2 regions of the Bacillus sp. LH1 genome follow, and region 2 is predicted to be linked to the other one. Evidence: riboswitches for the same ligand, from Rfam matches in the RefSeq annotation. Region 2 holds a riboswitch; the other holds the start of a gene.
What was found. Region 2 has a riboswitch for cyclic di-AMP ahead of ACX9TM_RS03935 (SipW-dependent-type signal peptide-containing protein). Riboswitches for the same ligand answer to the same signal wherever they lie in the genome.
Positions count from the first base shown of each region.

Region 1 (3,415 bases), 1.1 Mb from region 2:
ACTCTTTTATACTCAATTGAGAGTGAAAATTCAGCTTATTTAGCAGGGAACATGTATAATGTTATGTATACTAAAAGTTATAAAATTGTATTTTGAAAAGGGGGATGCTGTATGCGGATTTTAGTATTAGGCGCTGGTGGAGTCGGAGGATTTTTTGGTGGCAGATTAGTCGAGAAGGGAGAAGATGTCACGTTTCTTGTTCGTAGTAAACGGAAAAAACAATTAGAGGAAAGAGGACTTGTAATCCGAAGTGTTAACGGGGATTTTTCCTTCCGACCGAAATTAATAACGAAAGAAGAGCGAACTTCTCCATTTGATGTTATTTTATTTTCAACAAAAGCGTATCACTTAAACGAGGCAATTCAAGATTTGAAGCCGTTTGTTGGCGAAAATACTGTAATCATTCCATTGTTAAATGGTATCGCTCATTTATCGCTATTACAAAAAGAATTCGGCGAAGAAAAAGTAATTGGCGGTTTATGCTTTATCGAGACGACGTTAAACGATCAAGGAGAAATTGTACAAACCAGCGCTGCCAACAGACTTGTGTTTGGAGAAATTAAGTCTCAAAATTCAGAGAGAGTAAAGCATATTTCTAAAGCATTTTCAGGTACGAAATCTAGTTTTGTTTTAAGTGAAAATATTACGCAAGATATGTGGCATAAATATTTATTTATTACTGTAATGTCAGGTGTGACAACGTTAATGCGTGCACCAATTGGACCAATCCGTGAAAGTGAAGGCGGCCGTGATTTTATCCGTAATGTGTTTGAGGAATCTGTACAAATCATGAGAGTATTAGGAGCTCCAGTAAAGGCTAATATTGCCCAGGAACATATGAAAACGATTGATAAAATTTCGTATGATATGAAGTCATCAATGCAACGTGATATGGAAAAGGGTTCGTTTATTGAAGGGAAGCACTTGCAAGGATATTTACTGGATGTAGCAGAGCAATTTTCTATAGCGGCACCATTATTAGGCACTATATATCAAAATTTAAAGGTGTATGAAGAGATGACCTTTAACAGATCTGTAATAGAATTAGATGTATGAAAAAATAAAAAAGATAGCAATATATAAGTGTATTGCTATCTTTTTTATTTTTTGTATGACAAATTATTTATTTCTTTTCGTTCTATCTGTCAAATTTATTTCCTGTTCACGTTTACCATATAACTGATTAATTTCATTTGCTACTGCATCTAAATATGAATCGGAAAAAATAGGCTTCTTTTCTTTAGACATATGGGTCTCCTTTGCGGATTTTTTAGTATTCATTATGTATATTTCTCAGTGGATTATGCGCAATCATTTTAATTTTTTTCTTATTAAAAATTTTTGTTTACTTTTTGAAAATAAAGGAGTATTATAATCCACAGTTTCAATTTTCTAAATCGCTGAAACCGCATGGTACGGGGGACCCGTTTTTACGGATTAGTACATAATCCGATGGGGTGAATCCTTGAAAAGGTAGGGCTACTCATAGGCCCGAATCCGACAGCTAACCTCGTAAGCGTTATATTGAGAAGGAAGGTGGAGCTTGTGCGACAAAAAAAATAATGTCTACAAGTCTATTTCGCTATGGCTTGTAGACATTTTTTGTTTTCTGAGGAAATCGTTTACTGGCTGTAACAAGCAGTAAAGTTCGTACAAAATTATTGGAGAGTGGACAGCATTGGTTTCATCTATTAAAAGATTTTTAATTGGAAGACCGTTAAAATCAACGGAGCTTGGAGAACAGAAGCTTAATAAAACGAAAGCTTTAGCTATTTTATCTTCTGACGCATTGTCATCAGTTGCTTACGGTCCAGAGCAAATTTTAATTGCTTTAGCAGGTGTTGGAGCGATCGCTTATTGGTATTCCATTCCGATCGCTGTTGGGGTATTAGTATTATTGACAGCCCTTATTTTATCTTATCGTCAAATTATTTTTGCTTATCCGCATGGCGGGGGAGCGTATGTTGTATCAAAAGAAAATTTAGGGATGAATCCAGGCTTAATTGCTGGAGGATCTTTATTAGTTGACTATATTTTAACTGTTGCGGTAAGTGTGTCCGCTGGTACAGATGCAATTACGTCTGCATTTCCTAGCTTACATGCACACAACGTAATTATTGCGGTTATATTTGTTATATTAATTACGATCTTAAATTTAAGAGGAGTAACGGAATCAGCTTCCGTTTTAGCATATCCTGTTTATTTATTCGTTTTAGCATTATTTATATTAATTGGTGTAGGCATATATAATATTTTAACTGGTCATGTTTCACCCACTTTACATGCGCCGATTGGTACACCAGTTGCAGGGATTAGTTTATTTTTATTACTAAGAGCATTTGCATCAGGTAGTTCTGCTTTAACAGGTGTTGAAGCAATTTCAAATGCAATTCCGAACTTTAAAGATCCTGCGCCAAACAATGCTGCAAAAACATTGCTTGCAATGGGTGCATTACTTGCTGTGTTATTTTCAGGAATTGTGTTTTTAGCCTATTATTACGGAGTGACTCCGAGTAAAGAAGTAACAGTTGTTTCTCAAATTGCTGAACAAACATTTGGACGTAATTTCATGTACTATTTCATACAAGGTACAACAGCTTTAATATTAATTCTTGCTGCTAATACAGGTTATTCTGCATTTCCTTTATTAGCGGTTAACCTGGCAAAAGATAAATTCATACCGAGAATGTTTACGATTAGAGGAGACCGTCTAGGTTACTCAAACGGTATTATTATACTTGGAGTTGCTTCGATTATTTTAATTGTAGCTTTCCAAGGACAAACAGAACATTTAATTCCACTATATGCAGTAGGTGTATTTATTCCATTTACACTTTCTCAAACAGGAATGGTATTAAAATGGCTTCGCGAAAAGCCTGAAGGATGGGCTTTAAGATTAACGGTTAATTTAATTGGTGCAGTTATTAGTTTTATCGTAATGAGCATGTTCTTTTTAACTAAATTTGCACAAGTTTGGTCGATTCTTATTTTCTTACCAGTTATTATCTTCTTATTCCATCGAATTAAGAAGCATTATGATGCAGTGGGTGATCAATTAAGTTTAAAAACTTGCGAGCCTCTTATTCCGATTGAGGGGAATGTAATTGTCGTTCCTGTAGCAGGTATGACGCATGTAGTAGAAAATTCATTGAACTATGCGAAGTCTCTTTCGGCAGATCAAGTTATCGCTGTATATGTTGCTTTTGACAGAGAAGAAGAAAAGAAATTTGAAGAGAAATGGAAGAAGTGGCAACCTGAAGTAAGGCTTGTTACATTACATTCTCATTATAGAAGTATTATTCAGCCGCTAACGAAGTTCATTGATACAGTGCAATATAAGGCAAGTGAATCGAATTACCGCGTTACGGTCGTTATACCACAGTTCATTCCGAAAAAAGGTTGGCATAACATTCTT
Region 1 is NZ_CM175007.1:1,849,675-1,853,089, forward strand. It holds gene panE (2-dehydropantoate 2-reductase) at 112-1,056, shown strand; gene ACX9TM_RS09785 (hypothetical protein) at 1,120-1,248, opposite strand; cyclic di-AMP (ydaO/yuaA leader) riboswitch at 1,389-1,534, shown strand; gene ACX9TM_RS09790 (APC family permease) at 1,679-3,415, shown strand, end outside.
Region 1: it holds a riboswitch for cyclic di-AMP, as region 2 does, so the genes downstream of both, ACX9TM_RS09790 (APC family permease) here and ACX9TM_RS03935 (SipW-dependent-type signal peptide-containing protein) in region 2, are expected to answer to the same signal.

Region 2 (3,415 bases):
TCCCGTTATGATTGCAAAAGGCGGTGCATCATTATTACAGCAAGAAGCAGTTCAAGCATTAAAAGAATATTTATTACCAGTAGCAACTGTTATAACACCGAATGTCCCAGAAGCAGAAGTGTTAACTGGGGTGGAGATTCATAATGTTGAAGATAGTAAGGAAGCTGCAAAAGTATTGCACAAATTAGGTGCTAAATATGTGCTTATGAAGGGCGGACATGCAGAATATCAAGGGAATGAAGTAATTGATTTCCTCTTTGATGGAGAAGAATTTATTGAGTTTAGAAGCGAGCGAATTCCTTCAAAGCAAACGCATGGAAGTGGGTGTACATTTGCTTCAGCGGTTACAGCAGGACTTGCGAAAGGATACTCAATTGAAGATGCTGTTCAAGAAGCAAAACGATTTATTAGTATAGCAATTGAAGAGCCATTGAATATTGGTAGTGGTCATGGACCGACGAATCATTTTGCGTATAAAGTGAATAGAACGCGTGTATAGATAAGTGAAAAGCCAGTTTTATAACTGGCTTTTTTTCTGTTTACTTTTTCAAAATACAGGAGTAATATATCAGCCAGAATACATTTTTTTGTAAACGCTGAGTCCAATTATATGGAGCGGAGGAACCAATTTGTGCAGTGTCACTAGGGGTGAATCTTTCAAGTTTGAAAGTAGGGCTACTCTCAAAGTCCGAATCCGACAGCTAACTTCGTAAGCGTCTTGAGAGAGGACGGTGCCATGATGGATACATCACTTCATCGATCTGATTAGTATAGGGGAATATCAATCTATGTTTGATTTCTTTTATACTAAGGAGGATGAGGTACATGGAACTAACACTTATTTGTGTTGGAGAAGAAAGTAAGGTAAATAGTTTAAGAGATTTAGTATCATTTCAACATGAGTTAATTATTTTTACAGCAAATGAAGAGATAGCGGCTGAAGTTAGGAATTGTGGGTTTGATTGGACTTATAGCTGCAGTAAGGAGCAGGACTTTACTAGTATTTGTGAGTGTATTAAGAAGGTGATTTTACTAGGGGATGAGCTTCCAATCGTTAGTTTTTTCACAGAACACATTCGCTTTTCTTTTCAAGCACCTATTACTGTTGTTACAAGGAATAAACGATATCCAGCGAGGCTCTATGAAACAATTGGAGCTAAGTTTGTCGTGTTTACAAATTGTGATAATATTTCTTTTTTATTTTTTGAATAGGGCGGGGGAAGAAATGATGAAGGTACTATTACTTGGAGATATAGCAAATCGTTGGGCAGTATCGGTAGAGCGAGTTCAAGAATTGGTTCAGATCGATCCCCTTTTTCCAGGGCCGTATATTATATTACCATCAAAAGATGCTTTGTATTTAGAGGTAGATATTACCGAGTATGAGCAGCTACATGCAGAATTGACACAAGTTTATATTCGCGGGAGAAATTTACGTGCATTTTTACGAGGAGAATAAAGGTTGAATAAAAAAGAGCGAATGCTGAGTGCAACAAGCTATGCACTTCATGTCATTCGCTTTTTTTATTTCATATTTAAAAGGTCATTTTTAAGAAAAGAAAAGAGAAATAAAGAAAATAGATGAAATAACAGTAATAATCTTCAATGTAAGCGTTTAAATGAATGTAAATATTATTATTTTCAGTAATTTACCCCTTTACAAGTGAAATATAGAGGAGTATATTTACTCTCATAAATCATTCATAAAATTTCCAAAAAAACCTAAAATCGCTGAGTTCCAGAAATGGAGCGGGGGAACCAATTTTGTGCATCGTCACTTGGGGTGAATCTTTCAGTTTTGAAAGTAGGGCTACTCTTTAGGCCCGAATCCGACAGCTAACCTCGTAAGCGTTTAGAGAGGAGGTTTACTTTTTGTTGTTCATTTTTTGAACACTGAGTAGAGCTCAGTGTTCTTTTTTAATATTTAAATGGTAAATTTTAACAAAAAGAGAGGGATAGTTATGTTAGATGTTGTAATGGTCGGGATTTTTATTTTATTAGTTGCATCGATGGCAAGTCTTGCAAGTTGGTCAGATAAAGTTGTGAAAGAAGGAAAGCAATCATGATGATTGTCTTATCGGTTATTGTCGCAGCAATTACAGTGTATTTAGTGTATGCATTATTAAATCCAGAGAAGTTTTAATTAGGGGGAATCATTCATTATGATTTGGGTTGCAGTCATTATTACAATGCTCTTGTTTATTTTAGTAGCAAAGCCAACGGGGATTTATTTAGAAAAAGCTTTTCAAGGTAGCAAAACGTTAGATAAAGTATTCGGGCCTTTTGAAAAACTTATTTTTAAAATTACGGGTGTAAAAGCATACAATCAAACGTGGAAACAGTACGCATTATCATTAGTTTTATTAAATGGATTTATGATCGTTGTCGTATACTTCATTTTCAGATTACAAGGTGTGCTGCCGCTAAATCCAGCACATATTGAAGGGATGGAGCCTACGCTCGCTTTTAATACAGCGATTAGTTTTATGGCTGATACAAATTTACAGCATTATAGCGGTGAAAATGGTTTATCCTATTTATCACAATTAATCGGGATTACATTTTTAATGTTTGCGGCACCAGCAACGACATTAGCGCTCGTTATGGCTTTTATAAGAGGACTTGCTGGAAAAGAACTTGGTAACTTTTTCGTTGATTTTACGAGAGCGTTAACGAGAGTGTTTCTTCCTATTGCATTTATTGCGGCACTAGTTTTTGTCGCACTTGGCGTACCACAAACGTTAGATGGGGCGGTTACAGCACAAACGATTGAAGGTGCAAAGCAAAGTATTTTACGTGGACCTGTTGCATCATTCGTTTCCATTAAGGAACTTGGAAATAACGGCGGTGGATTTTTCGGAGCAAATTCTACGCATCCTTTCGAAAATCCAGGACAAATGAGTAATATTTTGCAAATGATGCTTATGATGTTATTACCAACAGCACTTCCATTTACGTACGGACGAATGGTCGGAAATAAAAAACAAGGCCGCATCCTTTTCGTGTCACTATTTATGGTATTTTTACTAGGGTTTATAACGATTACGACATCTGAACTAAACGGGAACCCGGCATTAAATGGAATGGGTATCGAACATGTACAAGGAAGTACAGAAGGGAAAGAAGTACGATTTGGAACAGTATTTTCTTCACTATACGCAACGGTAACGACAGCTGCTGAAACAGGCGCTGTTAATACGATGCATGATACGTTAACACCAATTGGCGGTTTAGTTCCGCTTGTAAATATGATGTTAAATACTGTGTATGGCGGCGTTGGAGCAGGTTTTGTAAACATTATTATGTATGCAATTATCGCGGTGTTTATATCTGGGTTAATGGTTGGACGGACACCAGAGTTTTTAGGTAAAAAGATTGAAGGTAAGGAAATGAAATTAATCGCGGTCACGATTTT
Region 2 is NZ_CM175007.1:762,787-766,201, forward strand. It holds gene thiD (bifunctional hydroxymethylpyrimidine kinase/phosphomethylpyrimidine kinase) at 1-499, shown strand, start outside; cyclic di-AMP (ydaO/yuaA leader) riboswitch at 585-732, shown strand; gene ACX9TM_RS03925 (hypothetical protein) at 826-1,212, shown strand; gene ACX9TM_RS03930 (hypothetical protein) at 1,226-1,459, shown strand; cyclic di-AMP (ydaO/yuaA leader) riboswitch at 1,720-1,865, shown strand; gene ACX9TM_RS03935 (SipW-dependent-type signal peptide-containing protein) at 1,962-2,066, shown strand; gene kdpF (K(+)-transporting ATPase subunit F) at 2,066-2,143, shown strand; gene kdpA (potassium-transporting ATPase subunit KdpA) at 2,163-3,415, shown strand, end outside.